DNA from 4 places in the Nonomuraea recticatena genome. Region 1 is predicted to be linked to each of the others. Evidence: riboswitches for the same ligand, from Rfam matches in the RefSeq annotation. Region 1 holds a riboswitch; each other region holds the start of a gene.

Evidence for each region. A riboswitch is a leader RNA that binds a small molecule or an ion and turns the genes downstream of it on or off. The one in region 1 is predicted to bind cyclic di-AMP.
Region 2: linked by a shared signal. The riboswitch ahead of ABFX50_RS44495 (C40 family peptidase) and the one ahead of ABFX50_RS07845 (CHAP domain-containing protein) in region 1 are both predicted to bind cyclic di-AMP.
Region 3: linked by a shared signal. The riboswitch ahead of ABFX50_RS04305 (CHAP domain-containing protein) and the one ahead of ABFX50_RS07845 (CHAP domain-containing protein) in region 1 are both predicted to bind cyclic di-AMP.
Region 4: linked by a shared signal. The riboswitch ahead of ABFX50_RS37690 (hypothetical protein) and the one ahead of ABFX50_RS07845 (CHAP domain-containing protein) in region 1 are both predicted to bind cyclic di-AMP.

Annotation. Positions count from the first base shown of each region.
Region 1 covers NZ_BAAATE010000003.1:319,983-323,725, reverse strand. Annotated here, with positions in the region: gene ABFX50_RS07860 (SDR family NAD(P)-dependent oxidoreductase) at 1-95, shown strand, start outside; gene ABFX50_RS07855 (ArsR/SmtB family transcription factor) at 192-569, shown strand; gene ABFX50_RS07850 (cation efflux transmembrane domain-containing protein) at 566-1,282, shown strand; gene ABFX50_RS07845 (CHAP domain-containing protein) at 1,374-2,147, opposite strand; cyclic di-AMP (ydaO/yuaA leader) riboswitch at 2,163-2,332, opposite strand; gene ABFX50_RS07840 (ABC transporter substrate-binding protein) at 3,002-3,743, shown strand, end outside.
Region 2 covers NZ_BAAATE010000042.1:53,199-56,941, forward strand. Annotated here, with positions in the region: gene ABFX50_RS44490 (hypothetical protein) at 1-694, opposite strand, end outside; gene ABFX50_RS44495 (C40 family peptidase) at 764-1,192, opposite strand; cyclic di-AMP (ydaO/yuaA leader) riboswitch at 1,368-1,510, opposite strand; gene ABFX50_RS44500 (LysR family transcriptional regulator) at 1,855-2,769, shown strand; gene ABFX50_RS44505 (C40 family peptidase) at 2,733-3,644, opposite strand.
Region 3 covers NZ_BAAATE010000002.1:212,223-215,965, reverse strand. Annotated here, with positions in the region: gene ABFX50_RS04320 (aldo/keto reductase) at 1-22, shown strand, start outside; gene ABFX50_RS04315 (Gfo/Idh/MocA family protein) at 107-1,066, shown strand; gene ABFX50_RS04310 (tetratricopeptide repeat protein) at 1,047-1,508, opposite strand; cyclic di-AMP (ydaO/yuaA leader) riboswitch at 1,644-1,778, shown strand; gene ABFX50_RS04305 (CHAP domain-containing protein) at 1,796-2,503, shown strand; gene ABFX50_RS04300 (RNA 2'-phosphotransferase) at 2,791-3,291, opposite strand; gene ABFX50_RS04295 (WD40 repeat domain-containing protein) at 3,426-3,743, opposite strand, start outside.
Region 4 covers NZ_BAAATE010000028.1:90,162-93,904, forward strand. Annotated here, with positions in the region: gene ABFX50_RS37675 (hypothetical protein) at 1-195, shown strand, start outside; gene ABFX50_RS37680 (roadblock/LC7 domain-containing protein) at 225-599, shown strand; gene ABFX50_RS37685 (hypothetical protein) at 624-995, shown strand; cyclic di-AMP (ydaO/yuaA leader) riboswitch at 1,279-1,413, shown strand; gene ABFX50_RS37690 (hypothetical protein) at 1,598-2,464, shown strand; gene ABFX50_RS37695 (alpha/beta fold hydrolase) at 2,509-3,381, shown strand; gene ABFX50_RS37700 (DUF4388 domain-containing protein) at 3,338-3,743, opposite strand, start outside.

The DNA.
Region 1 (3,743 bases):
TCGCGGCGGGGTACGCCTTCCTGGCCTCCGACGACGCGGCGTTCGTCCACGGCACCGAGCTGGTCATCGACGGCGGCCAGCTGGCGATCATGTGATGGACCCGCGGCCCAGGCGTCGCCGGACGGTGCGATCGCCGGTCGCGACCGCCTCACCCTTGCCAAGTCATCGTCCGTAAGAGCTATCATCGCTCTATGGCGATCAATGAAGCCGGCCGGTGTGTGAGCGCCGACATCGCGGCAGGACTGCCGCCCGCAGCGGCGCTGTTCCACTCCCTGGCCGATGAGACCCGACTGCGCATCGTGGCCAGACTGGCCCGGGGCGAGGCGCGGGTGGTGGATCTGACCGGCGAGCTCGGGCTGGCGCAGTCCACCGTCTCCAAACACCTGGCCTGTCTTCGCGACTGCGGCCTCGTCGACTTCCGCGCCGAAGGACGGCAGTCGTTCTACTCGCTGACCCGGCCAGAGCTGATGGACCTGCTCGCCTCGGCCGAGCAGCTCCTGTCCGCCACCGGCCACGCGGTCGCCCTGTGCCCGATGCCCGGCCTGGCGGCGCAGCCGAGGCCGTCGTGACCGCGCTGAACACGCCGGGCCTCGGGCCGTCCGCCGACCGGCGCGAGGCGCTACGGCGCCGCATCCGCCTGCTGGTCGCCGCAACGATCACCTACAACGTGATCGAGGCCGCGGTGGCCATCACCGCGGGCACCGTCGCCTCCTCCGCCGCGCTGGTCGGCTTCGGCCTCGACTCGATCGTGGAGGTCGCCTCGGCCGCCGCGGTGGCATGGCAGTTCTCCGGCGCCGACCACGAAAAGCGTGAGAGGACGGCCCTGCGCGTCATCGCGCTGTCGTTCTTCGCCCTGGCCGCCTACGTCACCTTCGACGCCGTACGCGCCCTGCTCGGCACCGGCGAGGCCGACCACTCCACGCCCGGCCTGATTCTGGCCGGGCTCAGCCTGGTCGTCATGCCCTTCCTGTCGGCCGCCCAGCGGCGCGCCGGTCGCGAGCTCGGCTCCGCCTCGGCCGTGGCCGACTCCAAGCAGACGCTGCTGTGCACCTACCTGTCGGCGGTGCTCCTGGTCGGGCTTGCGCTCAACAGCCTGTTCGGCTGGTCATGGGCCGACCCCGTCGCCGCCCTCCTGATCGCCGCCGTGGCGGTCAAGGAGGGTCGTGAAGCCTGGCGCGGGGAGGCCTGCTGCGCCCCGCAGCCGCTCGCCACCGACCTCTCGGCCCCGGATTCGGCCGGGTGCGCCGACGGCTGCTGCCCGAACGAGCGGAAGGGCGACTGATGCCCTGCTGTCGAACTGAGACACCCCCGCCCGTCCGCCAGGCCGGGAGCTCTCTCCGGCCGAGCCGCACGGCTCGGCCGGAGAGCCTCCTCTACGCGAACAGGTCCCTGCTCCACCCGGATGCCCGGTGGCTTCGGCCACCGCCGCCCACCGCGTGGGCCGGTCGCCTGTCCCTGACGCGCTTGACCGCCAGAGCGGTGCACAGCAGCGCGACAAGCACGGCGGCCGAAGCGGTCGCGTCCTGAACCTGGGGCAGCTCGGAGGTCACACCGGCGAACGGCTGCCGGGCGGATACGGAGACGTGCTGCACCGCCGAGGCCTTCATCGGGGGCTCGGAAGCGCCGCCGACGGCCGCGCTCTCCACCTGCTCGGAGGCGCTCTCCACACGCGTGCCGAGGTTCTCCTGCACCTTCCTGGGGAGGCCGTAGCCGACGATCTTGCTCGGGTCGCGCTCCTTGCGCTTGAGCCAGACACGGTCGGCGTTGCCCTCGATCGTGAAGACCTTGGCTCCGTCCACCTTCTCGACGATTCCGACATGGTCGATGCCTTCGACGCTGTCCCCGCCGGACCAGTCGAAGAAGACGATGGCGCCCGGTTCGGGCTCCTCGCTCCACGCGTCCTGCTGTCTGAACCATTTCGCGTGGTCGACGGTGTAGGCGAACTCTCCGACGTACTCCTCGACACCGGCCTGGTGGGCCGCCCAGGTGACGAACATGTCGCACCAGGGCGCGGTCTTGAAGTAGGAGTCGCTCTTGTCCACGTTGGCGTAGTACCACTCGCCGAACTTGGTGTAGCCGTTGCTCTGTTCCCGGTAGCCGAGATCCCTTTGGGCAGCGTCGAGCAGCCCGTCCACGATGGATGGCATGAGGTTGGGGGAATGACCTTTCTCCTTGACCGCCTACCGGGTTAGCTGACGGGTTCGGGCCAGGAGTCGCCCTACCACCACGCATGGTGGATTCACCCCGGGCGTGGATCGCTCCACACCAAGTGGGTCCCCGGTTCCCATGACGGGACGTGCCCGTCACCGATGGGATTCGGCGGCCGACCGGCCGCCCTCGGGGGTGAAGGCAAGTCGCCGATCAGACGTTGCGATGTGGCAAGAAGGTAGCGATTACTTGAACAAACCGCACCATTCCGGTCAAAAGATTTACCTTGCGCTGGTTTGAACAGCCATCGAGCACACCTGGTTTTTGCCCTCGCCAGCCCTCCCCCCGCGAGATCGCGTCAGGCCGACTCGCGGCCATCGAGAGCGACCAGCCGCAGCTCAGAGCGGCTCCGGTCGTCCGCAGCGCGATCACCATGAGACCGGCTGCACGATCGCCTGCAGGGAGCCGGGCCCGTTGGGGAGATCGGAACACCGGATCTCCAGAACGCCGGCCTGGACGATCGCGAAGGAGGTGGCGTTTCTCGCCCGAGGTCGGGGCCCGCTGCGGCCCGAGGGGCGATCCGCGAGGGAGCGAGTCGTCGCTACGGGCTCGTCGGTCATGGAGCCGGCGATGACAGGGTCGCCGCGAGTAATGAGTTCTTTTCCTTTCACATGTTTCCACCGGGACACTTCCAGGGCTTTGCTGGAAGCGACCGATGGTTGTGAGTTTTTGTTGAATGAAGAGTTCTCCATGGGTGCGCCCCCGACCGCTGTCCGCGCTCGTCGTCAAGGTTCGCGACCGAGCGTGAAAGCCCTTTGAGGCGCCCATAGGGAGGGCAGTTCAGGAGGCCGTCATGGCTCGCTCACGTATCGTCTTCTCGCTCTCACTCGTCCTGGCCATCGCGCTGGTGGCGCTGGTGCTCGGGGTGGTGGGAGGCCGGGCGACGAGTTCGGCCAGCCAGGCGACCGGCGGAGGCTCGGGCGGGGCGGCGAGCGGCAAGAAGATCGACGTGGTCATCAAGGCGAGTGACTCCTCGTTCTGGCAGACCATGATCGCCGGAGCGAAGCAGGCAGGCGGCGACTTCGGCATCAAGGTGAGCACCTTCGGCCCCACGTCCGAGACCAACATCGACCAGCAGGTCCAACTGGTGGAGAACTCCATCTCCAGGGGCGTCGACGGGCTGGTCATCGCGCCCAACTCCTCCAGCGCCCTGAACTCGGCGATCGACAGGGCGCGCAAGGCGGGTCTCAAGGTCATCACCGTGGACAGCCGCGTGACCACCGCCTCTGAGGGGTTCATCGGCACCGACAACCTCAAGGCCGGGATGCAGGCAGGCAAGCGGATGTGCGAGCTGCTCAAGGCGCAGAACAAGACGAGCGGGAGCGTCATGATCGAGTCTTCCGTCGCCGGCATCCAGTCACTGGTCGACAGGGACGCCGGCTTCAAGCAGGGCCTCGCGCTGAACTGCCCGCAGGTCAAGGTGACGCTGCAGCGCTTCAACAACAACGACATCAACACCGCGGCGTCGCAGGTCAACGACGCGCTGACCGCCAACCCCGACCTGGCGGGGGTGTTCGCGGACAACAACACCTCAG
Region 2 (3,743 bases), on a different contig from region 1:
GCCCCGCAGCCCGATCGTAGAGCTCGACCAGCGCCCGCTCGCCGTAGCGGCCCGCGATCAGGCGGCAGGCCAGCCACGACTCCTGGTAGACCTGCGCGAGCCTGGGCGCGCCCGGCGTGAAGTCGCCGTCGGCCGGCAGCCGGGCGCTCGTCCGTCCCGAGCCGACCTCCTCGGCCAGCTCCGCGGCCGCGACGCCGACCTCCAGCCCCGAGCCGAGGTAGCCGACGTAGTCGGCGAAGCCCTCTCGCAGCCACACGGGACCGCCGTGCGTGCCCGCTGCGACGTGGGTGAGCTCGTGGGCGAGCACCACGTCGCGTCCCACGGGGGTCAGCCGCGAGAAGGCGCCGGGGACGACGATCACCCTTCCGCGCGACGCCAGCGCGGCCAGCCCCTCGAGCGAGCCCGTGCCGGCCAGCGCCGCCGCCTCCTCGGTGCTGGCCGGCACCACGACCACCGGCCGTACGGGGCGCCGCAGCACCGCCGAGACCGTGCGGCCGGCGGCGTCGGCCCGCGCCGCGAGGTCGCGAAGCAGCGTGGCGGGTGCGTGGTGGCCGACGGCGAGCGAGCGCGCGCCGTACGCGAAGGTGACACCCGACTCCCACAGGCCACGGGCCTCGGACGGCAGGCGAGGGCCGGCCGACCCCGGCACCGTCCCCGCCAGCGCGGCCGCCAGCACGGCTCTTCGGCTCACCACGGCAGCGATGCTAGCCCGGACGGCGGAGAGCCCCGTCCCAGAGGAATGGACGGGGCTCTCTGCGTGCGCCTACGCGCCGGGGCGGACCGCGCCGGCGAAGGAGGACTTGCGCCAGCCGCTGATCTTCTCGATCCGCACCGTCTTGCCCGAGCTGGGTGAGTGGATCATCCGGCCCTTGCCGACGTACATGCCGACATGGCCCTTGCCGCGGAAGAACATCAGGTCACCGGGCTTGAGGCTGCGCCAGGAGACCTTCTTCTTGATGCGTGCGTACTGGCTGTGCGTCACGCGCGGGATCCTGATCCCCGCCTTGGACCAGGCGTACTGCACCAGACCCGAGCAGTCGAAGGAGCCAGGACCCGTCCCGCCGTAGCGGTAGGGGTCACCGAGCTGCTTCTTCGCCACTCCGACGGCCTTGGCAGCCCTCAACTTCTGCCGAGCCGCCTTCGCCTGCGACTTCGACACGACGCGCGCCTTGCCGGCGCTCGCCTTCGCCACGCTCGTCCGCGCGACGTCGATCTTCACTGCTGCCGTCTTCACCGCGCTCGCCTCGATGGGGGTCGCGTGAGCGGCTGGTGCGTGGAGGACGACTCCTCCCATCGCGGCCATGACGCCACTCAGGGCAAGGCAGGACAGACGGGTCTTGTTAACAGGGGTGGACAGAACGTCTCCTTGAATCTTCCACGAATGCCTACCGGGTTAGCTGACGGGTTCGGGCGTGGAAGTCGCCCTACCGGCCCGCAGGCCGGACTCACCCCAGGTGCTCGGGTCCCCGGCTCCGTGCTCCATTCCGCACGGATTCGGCGGGTCGACCGCGCACGCTCATCTGGGGGTTCGGCGCGGCGACCAGCGGATCGTTATGCGTGCACACCGGCCGCTGACAGGGCCGGTGGACGTGGCGGGCGCCATGGCTTGGTCGCCGCGAAGCGAGAAGGTACCCGGCCCACCAAGAGCAGGCAAAGTCGAAGTAAAGGAGTCAAGATCGTCCACGGGTGGTTGTCAAGAGACAAATCACTGCTCCATGGACCGTTGCAAGCGACAATTGTGACCCTCCTCACAGTTGCTGTCACCAGGCGAAGTCAGGTCCCATTTGTCACATCAGTCACAGCAGTAACATCAGCCGAACGAGGGGTCTGACCGCTCTGCCATAAGCTCTTCGCATGCTTGATCTGTGGTCCCTGCGCGTTCTGCTCGAAGTCGGACGGCACGGCTCCTTCTCCGCCGCCGCCGAGGCCCTGTCGATGACGCAGCCGGCCGTCTCCCGCCAGATCGCCACCCTGGAGCGCCGCACGGGCGTCAGGCTCTTCCACCGCCGCCCGCGAGGCGTGCAGCCCACGGAGGCGGGTCTGGCCGCCATGGAGCAGGCGGCCGCCGTGGTCGACGGGATGAGCCTGTTCGAGACCAGGCTGCGAGCCTTCGCCGCCGCCGAGAGCGGCAGGGTGCGTGTGGCGGCCTTCCCCAGCGCGGCCACCAGGTTCGTCCCCGAGAGCTTCCGCCGCTTCACCGCCACCCACCCCGACGTCGAGCTCTCACTCACCGTGGGAGAGCGCGGCGACGCGAGACTGCTCGAAGGCGCGATCGACGTCGCGCTGGTCACCTCGTGGGACGCCGACCCCGATCCTGGGCTCGAGACGCTCTTCCTGTTCGACGACGAGCCGATGGTGGCCCTGCCCGCCGACCATCCCCTCGCGTCCCAGGAGCAGGTACGGCTGGCCGACCTGGCCGCCGAGCACTGGATCGACGGCACCCACCCCGACTGCCTCGGCCCGGCGGCCGAACTGTCGGCCGCGATGGGAGGGCCGCCGAAGATCACGCACCTGTGCGACGACTGGAACGGCCGCCAGGGCCTGGTGGCCGCGGGCGTGGGCGTGATGCTCTATCCGTCCATCGCCGGCAGGTCGGTGCGCTCGGACATCAGGCTGGCCCACCCATCGCCCGCGCTGCCCGCCAGAAGGATCAGCGCCGCCGTCCTGCCCGCCGACGGGCGCCCGCCCGCCGTGAGCGCCTATCTGGACGTTCTGCGCGCGATGAGCGCGGCCTACGGGCGGACCGCGCCGACCAGCCGCCTGCCGTAGGCCGACAGAGGGACGACCTTGACCACGTCACCGGTCTGCGGCGCATGGACGATCTTGCCGCCGCCCGCGTAGATGCTCACGTGCCCGAGGCCCTCGCTGAAGATGAGGTCACCGGGCTGCAGGTTGTCGAGGGAGACCCTGCGCTTGGCGCCCCAGGCCCACTGCTCCCACGTCGTGCGGGGCAGCGAGACGCCGGCCGCGCGCCAGGAGGCCTGCGTGAGGCCTGAGCAGTCCCAGCCGCCCGGGCCCGTGCCACCGTACTGGTAGGGCTTGCCGACCTGCGCGTAGGCGAAGCTGAGCACCGAGGCGGCGTTGCCCGAGGCCGAGCCCGTGTACTTGATGCCGGTGCTGTTGGGGTTGCCCACCCGGTAGGCGCCGAGCCTGCGCAGCAGCTTCTCCTGCTGCTCGACCAGCTCGAGCACCTTGTCCTTCTCCGACTTGACCTCGTCGCGCAGCTTGTCGGCCTCGGTGAGGGCGCCCTGCGCCTGCTCCCTGTCGGACTTGAGCTGGCGGTTCTCCTCGTCGAAGGCGGCCAGGACCTGGGCCCGCTCGGCCGTCAGCTGGTCCATGAGCGCCATGCCGCCGAGCGTGGCCGAGGGGTCGCTGTCGCCCAGAAGCGTCGACCACGAGGTGATGTCGCCCGCCTGGTAGGTGTCGATGGCCATGCCGACGACCTCGGCGCGCAGACCCGCCACCCTGGCCATCTTGCTCTTGTACCGGGAGTTCAGCCCCTCGTAGGCCTTCTTGGCCTTCTTGTACTTCTCCGTGGCCGTGTTGTACCTGTCGACGACCTTGTCGGCCTTGTCGTTGAGCTTCTCCAGCTTCGCCTTGGCCTGCGCGATCGTCGGTTTGGGATCGGCGAAAGCACCGCTCAACGGCAGGAGAAGAGTCGCGATCGCGAGACCCGCAGCCAGCGGTACCCGGCCAAACCCCACAGCGACACGCCCTCCCAGTGATCACGCCTGGGGCGAAAT
Region 3 (3,743 bases), on a different contig from region 1:
CACCTTCGACTGGATGGGTTGAGCGTCCATGAGCGGGACGGCAGGCGCCCCGCCCGGCGTGAGCCGTCCCGCGATCCTTCATGATTGACCTCTGAAGGAGGCTCTCATGGCTGATCTGGCTTGGGGTATCGCGGCGACCGGTGGGATCGCCAGGACTGTCGGCGCGGTGATCGCCGCCGAGCCCGGGATGCGGGTGGCCGCGGTGGGCTCGCGCGACAGGGGCAGGGCGGCGCAGCTGGCCGCGACCCTGGGCGCGGAGGCGGCCTACGGCTCCTACGCCGAGTTGTGCGCCGATCCCGCGGTGGACGTGGTCTACGTGGCCACGCCGCACGCCCAGCACCTGGAGGTGGCCGAGGCGGCGATCGCGGCGGGCAAGGCCGTGCTGTGCGAGAAGCCGCTGGCGGCCTCGCTGGCCGACGCCGAGCGGATGGTGAAGCTGGCCAGGCAGGCGGGCGTCTTCCTCATGGAGGCCATGTGGATGCGCTTCAACCCGCTGATCAGGGGGCTGCTGACAGAGGAGCGGTTCGGGGCGCTGCGCACGGTCCAGGCCTCGTTCGGCTTCGTCCTGCCCTACCAGGAGGAGCACCGCCTCTGGAATCCCGTGCTGGGCGGCGGGGTCCTGCTCGACCTGGGCATCTACCCGTTCGGACTGGCGCAGTTGCTGCTCGGCGAGCCCGCTGAGACGCATCTCACAGGATCGCTCGCTCCTTCGGGCGTCGACGCCGAGGTGGGGGCGCTGCTGACCTACGAGGGCGGCGCTCGCGCGCTGCTCGACACCTCGCTCATCAGCCCGCTGGCCAACACCGCGACGGTGGTGGGCACGGGGCTGCGCGCCGACATCGCCGCGCCGTTCTGGGCGCCCCAGCGCATCACGCTGTCGGGCCCCGGGTTCGAGACCGAGGAGCACGTGCTCGACCCCGCCCTGAACGGCTACGCGGGCGAGATCCGCGAGGTGCGCGAGGCCCTGGCGGAGGGCATGACGGAGAGCGCGATCATGCCGCTGGACGAGAGCCTGGCGATGATGCGGATGCTGGAGGAGGCCAGGGTCAGGCTGGGTGCTCGCTGAGCGCCTCGAGGTTGGCGCGGGCTCTCGTGGCCGCCTCCTCATGGCCGGAGCCGACGGCCATCAGGTAGTGGCCGCGGGCCCTGGCGTGGCGGCCCGCCCGGTCCTCCATCAGCCCGAGGTTGAACATCGCCCGGGGGGCGGCCTCCGGGTGGCCACTTTCCACCGCCTTTGCGTACCATTGGCGAGCGGCTTCGGCGTTGCCACAGCCCTCCTCGAGGACCCCGAGGTTGAACATCGCCCGGGGGGTGGCGGCCCTGCCGTACCAGTGCCGGGCCTCGTCGATCCGGCCGTCCTCATCCTCGATGAGGGCGAGGTTGAAGGCCGCTCTGCGGGCGGCCTCCTGGTGCCCTGACTCGATGGCCAGGAGATACCATCTTCGAGCTTCGCGTGGACGGCGTCCGTCCTCCTGCAGGCCGTGGTTGAACAGGTCCTGGGGCGACATGACCTGACCGTAGATGATCGCGCGACCTTTATCAATTTGTATCCAACTTGCCTCATGTATTACCTTGGGGTCACTCCAGGCATAAACCGGACGAACCGGACATTGCCTGACATTGCAAAACACTCACAGGTCCTATGCCTGTGACCGCTGAATCCGCACCATGCGGAACCGGGGACCCAATCCTTCTGGGGTGAATCGGCACACCGTGCCGTAGGGCAGCTTCACGCCCGAACCCGTCAGCTAACCCGGTAAGCGGCATGAAGCTGAGCAAGGAGACTCCCCTTTTCATGGCCAAGCACCGTCACAGCCGTGCCCCCAAGATGACCTACGCCCACGCCGCCCTCGGCGCCGCGGTTCTCGCAGGCTCTCTTGTTCCCACGCAGGCCGCCCAGGCCGACATCGCTCCCGCCCCCCAGGACAAGTCCCACGTGGCCGCCATGGCCGCGAAGACCGACGGCAAGCAGGCCGCCGTCAAGCAGCAGCAGCGCGTCCCCGCCATGCCGACCGCCAGCGCCGTCCTGGCCGAGGCGAAGAAGCAGATCGGCGTCAAGGAGAACTCCTCCGGCGGCGGCACCAAGTTCCAGCAGTGGTACGTCAACTCCCAGCGCGCCAGGGAGACCGTCGCCCGTGACGGCGGCAGCCCCCGTGCGTACGCCAACGCCGCGTGGTGCGCGATGTTCGTCTCCTGGGTCGGTGAGATGACCGGCGCCCGTCCCCAGGTCGGCTGGGACGCCTACACCGTCGCCCACGCCAAGTGGTTCAAGAGCAACGAGCGCTGGGGCACCACTCCCAAGCCCGGCGCGGTCGTCTTCTTCTCCTGGAGCGGCAGCAAGAGCATCAGCTCCATCAACCACGTCGGTTTCGTGGAGAAGGACAACGGCAACGGCACGATCACCACGGTCGAGGGCAACACCGGAAACGGCGCCGTCGAGCAGCGTGTCCGTCCGAAGTCGCAGGTCGTCGGGTACGGCTACCCGCAGTACTCGGGCGCGTAGTCCCCGCGCGATTCCCCTGCCCCGGTCTCCGGGTGCGCCTGCCGGTCTCCTGACCGGCGGATGACACCCGGGGGACCGGGGCGGATCGCGTTCCGGGCGACGATCCCTCGAAGCCCTCCCCGTCCACGGGCCCCGCGTCGACCTGTCACCCCGTTCCGGGGCAGGCCCCCGCGCCCTGGCCACCTCGTCACACTCCCCCGGAGATCCCCCCACCCTGCCCCGGCCGGGAATCCGTCACACCCGGCGGTGTCAGCCGGGGAAGCGGAGAAACGCCGGCGGGACGGCTGTCACCAGCCACACCCCGTTGGCGCTGACCCTGAACTCGTGTCCGCCCTCGTGCATCTCCCCGCCGCGACGACCAGCACCACGGGAACCCCTCGCCTCGCGCCGACCCGCACGGCCGTCTCCCTGTCGGCCGACAGGTGGACGTACTGCCTCGACATCGGCAGCAGCCCCGACGCCTTGATGGCGCCGAGGCTGAGAGGGGCGGTCCCGTGGTAAAGAATCTCCGGAGGCTCGACGGCCTCCAGCCCGAGATCGACCGCCACCGAGTGCCCCTGGCTCGCCCTGATCAGGTCGCCCTCGATGGCGTACCGCTGCTTGTCGTTGTCCGACACCACCAGGAAGAGCTCCTGCCTGGTGATGGGGAAGCCGTGGCGGGCCGCCGCCTCCAGCAGATCGTCGATCGGGACCCAGCCCTGCGCGTCCAGCGTGATCCCGATCGCGCCCGGATCGTGGCGCAGGTGCCTGGCGAGGTACTTCGAGATCCGCACGGTCCGGTCCTTCATGCAGGCATTGTGCCGCAGGGCGGCCGGGACCTTCTTCGGATCCACATCTACGAGCCCGCCGCCCGCCTGCCGTCCGGCGAAGGGCAAGGCCCGCGGCGTCACACGTGGAGCGCGCCGCGGGCCCGGGATGCCGCTCAGCCGCCGCAGGCGGCGAAGACGAACGTGTCCTTCAGCATCGAGTAGCTGTCACGGACGCGCGTCGCCCCCGACGTCACGTCGTGCTGCATCACCGTCATCCTGGTCGCCTTGCCCTCCGGGTACTGCGAGACGTGCAGGGTGACCTGGTTGTCGCCCGTCCAGTCCAGCTTGTGGACCGTCCCCTCCTTGGGCAGCTTGATCAGGTGACTGCTGACCATCTGGTCGGAGTGCAGGTCGTACAGCGCGACCTTCGACCCCGCCACATGCACCGCGATGGTCCTGCCGTCGGCGCTGAGCGCGTAGGGGCCGTTGCC
Region 4 (3,743 bases), on a different contig from region 1:
CTGGCCGCCGCGGGACTGCTGCACCGTCCCGCCGCCACGGCGCTGCCCCTGCGCGGCGGCCGCCGGGACCACGAGCCGAGGCCGCCGCACGACCCCGACGCTCCCGCGCTGCCTCTCGGGCCGGCGGTGAACGGCGACCCGACCGACCTGAACCTGCTGATCCGGCTGAAGAAGGCGCTGGAGGAGCTGTCGTGAGGTTCCCCTCACTCAGAAGGAGACCACCGGTGGAGCTGCGAGAAGAGGTGCTGAGAGAGATGGTCCTCCTCAGGGAGCGCACCCCCGACATCAGCGGGAGCGTCGCCTGCACGGTCGACGGGCTGCCCGTCGCCTGCGATCTGAACGCGGACAACGCCGAGCAGACCGCGGCGCTCTCCGCCGCCCTGCTCGCGCTGAGCGCGCGCATGGCCGCCATGGCGGGCAAGGGCGCGCTGGAGGAGACGCTCATCTCCGGTACGGCCGGCTTCGCCGCCTTCTATGCGGCGGGCCCCACGATCGTCCTCACAGTCCTGGCCGAGCCCGGAACCAACCTGGGGCTGCTGCGGCTGGAGGGCCGCAAGACGGCGGCGAGCGTGGCCGCCATCGCATCACGCAAGCGGTGACTCACACCCCCGACGGAGGAAAGCATGGCGAGCATGGACGTCTCCCTCAAGGAGATGATGGCGATCGACGGCGCCCTCGGCGCCGTGGTGGTCGACTACGGCAGCGGCATGGCGCTGGGCGCGCTGGGCGGCTCCAAGGACCTGGACCTGCAGGTGGCGGCCGCGGGCAACACCGAGGTGGTCAAGGCCAAGCTGCGCACCATGGAGTCGCTTGGCCTCAAGGACACCATCGAGGACATCCTGATCTCCCTGACCGGGCAGTACCACATCATCAGGCCGATGACCGGCAGGGGCGGGAAGGGACTGTTCCTTTACCTCGCGCTGGACCGCGGGAGGGCCAACCTGGCGATGGCCCGTCACCAGATGCGCGCCATCGAGGAGAAGCTCGAGGTGTGACCCGCGCCTCCCCGTGCCCGCCCTCCGGCGGGCAGGGGGAGGGCTCACAGGCCCTGATTCGTCAGGGAATTTCATGATTTTCTTGGCTAGATCGCATTAATGATCAGAGCGCGCGTATTCCTCTGTTTTTCAGGGGTTTCGGGTGACGCCAACCCGGTTGAATCGTGACGATAAAGGGTAGATCTTCTGCCCGATTCATGGGTTTGCTTTTGCCTTTGGGGTGTTTTGCCCCTAGAGTCCATTGCGTTACCAGCTGGTGACCTTGCCCTTCATCAGGAAGGCAGGCCGGCTGGCGCCGAATCCCGCAGTGCGGGAACCGGGGACCCATCTCATTGGGGTGAATCCGGCCCACGGGCCGGTAGGGCATCTCCACGCCCGAACCCGTCAGCTAACCCGGTAGGCGAGATGGAGAGGACCGAACCCCCATGCACTACCGCCACGCCCCTGTAGCGATGATACCCGCCGCCTGCTGAGCGGCCCCTTTACTTCCCCCTTCCTTCCTCCGCGCTCCGCGTAGCGTCCGTTCGGCCTGTGCCCGGCTACGCCTTTCGCTGATCTCACTTTGAGCGCGGCATTCCCATTGCCTCAAACAAAGGACTTTCATGACCGCCCGCTTCGGCATGCGCGTTTCCGCTCTGCTCGTCACCACCGCCATCACCGTCGGCGCCGGCGCCGCCACCGCTTTCGCCGAGCCCACCGCCCCCGACATCAGCCAGGCCACCGAGCAGCGGACCCTCCTCAAGGGATCCACCACCGCCTCCTACTACTGGGACGACGCCTCCGGCCGCGCCGGTGACACCGGCCTGCCTGCCAGCGGCATCTCGATGCGCAAGGGCCTGGCCGCCAGCCCGAGCTGGCCCCTCATGACCGAGGGCTACGTCGTCTACAAGGGCAAGAAGGCCCCCTTCTTCGTCGGTGACCGCGGTCCCGGCGCCCCCTCGAACAACGGCATCATGCTCGACCTCGACGCCAAGACCTTCGCCGACCTGACCGGCGGCACCTTCAACTCCAGCACGCTGGGCGTGGACGGCAACGGCGGACAGGGCCACATCAAGGTCCAGTACGTCATCACCAAGTGGGGCAACGGCGTGGGCAAGAAGAACCACCCCGTCGCCTTCTCCACCGGCGCGTGGGGCCGCAAGGACACCAACCCGGCCAAGCCTCCGGTGGACGTCCTCGCCGTCGCGGCCAAGAAGAAGGCCGCCGAGGAGAAGAAGGCCGAGGCCGCGAAGGTGGCCGCGCTGAAGGAGAAGGCCGAGCAGGTCGAGGAGCCCAAGGAGGCCGGCAAGGCCGCGGCCATCGCGCCCGCCTCGCTGAACACCGACGCCACCGCTGCGACCACCGCCGCCGAGACCACGTCCGACACCTCCCGCACCGGCACCGCGCTCGCCCTCGTCGGCGGCCTCGCGGTCGTGGGCGGAGTCGGCTACCTGGGCCGCGGCCGGATCCGCAGGGCCGTCCGCCGCTAGGACGGCCTTGCCGTCATGCGGAACAGAATGTCATTCTGTTCCGCATGACGCTCATGGCGAAGAGCAACGGCATCGAGATCGCCTACGACAGCTTCGGCACCCCCGGTGACCGACCGCTCCTGCTGATCATGGGGCTGGGCTCGCAGCTCGTTCACTGGGACGAGGAGTTCTGCGAGCTCCTCGCCGCGAGGGGCCACCACGTCGTCCGTTACGACAACCGCGACGTGGGGCTCTCCACCCATCTCACCGAGGCGGGAGTGCCCGAGCTCGTCCCCAGTGCGGCCGCGCCCTACCTGCTGAGTGACATGGCAGACGACGCGGCCGGTCTCATGGACGCGCTCGGCTGGCCTGCCGCCCACGTGCTGGGCGTCTCCATGGGCGGCATGATCGCCCAGGCGCTCGCCATCGGCCATCCCGACCGGGTGCTCTCGCTCACCTCGATCATGTCCACGCCCGGGCCCGACGTGGGACCGCCCACCCCCGAGGCGATGGCCGCGCTGTTCTCACCGCCCGCTCCCGACAGGCAGACCGCCGTCGAGCGGGCGCTCGAGGTCTGGGCGGTGATCGGCTCACCCGGCTACGAGATGGACCGCGAGCGCATCGCGAAGGTCGCGGGCCTGGCCTACGACCGCGCCTACGACCCCGCGGGGACCGCCCGCCAGCTCGCCGCGATCCTCGCCTCCGGTGACCGTACCGAGGGGCTGGGCGGGCTCACGATGCCCGCACTGGTGATCCACGGCGAGGCCGACCCGCTGGTGCAGATCGCGGGCGGCAGGGCCACCGCGGCCGCCATCCCCGGCGCCACGCTGCTCACCTACCCCGGCATGGGCCACGACCTGCCCCGCCCGCTGTGGGAGGAGATCATGGACGCGGTCACAGCTGTTCAAGGCCGGCCTTCAGCCGCAACAGCAGGCTGAGCTCGGCGGGCTCGTGGCGCACGTCGGTGCCTGGCGGCTTGGCCGAGCGCCTCGGCAGGGCGGGCGCGCGCCTCGGCTTGACCAGAAGGTCGGCCGCCGCCAGCTCCCTCACCGCCAGCAGGACGGTGAAGGCCGTCCTGTCGAGCCTTCTGGCCAGTTCGAGCGGGGTGGCGGCGCCGTCGGCGTGCACGAGCACCTCCCACTGGCGGTCGGTCAGCGAGACCCGCTCGCCCGGCAGCCGTGGGACGGGGACCACGGGCGCGGCGTCGAGCTCGTCCGAAGGCCAGACCTGGTCGAGCTCCGCTGTCCTGCGCCCGCACTCCTCGATCAGTTCGCCGACCTCGAAGTGCCAGTGGGGGCCC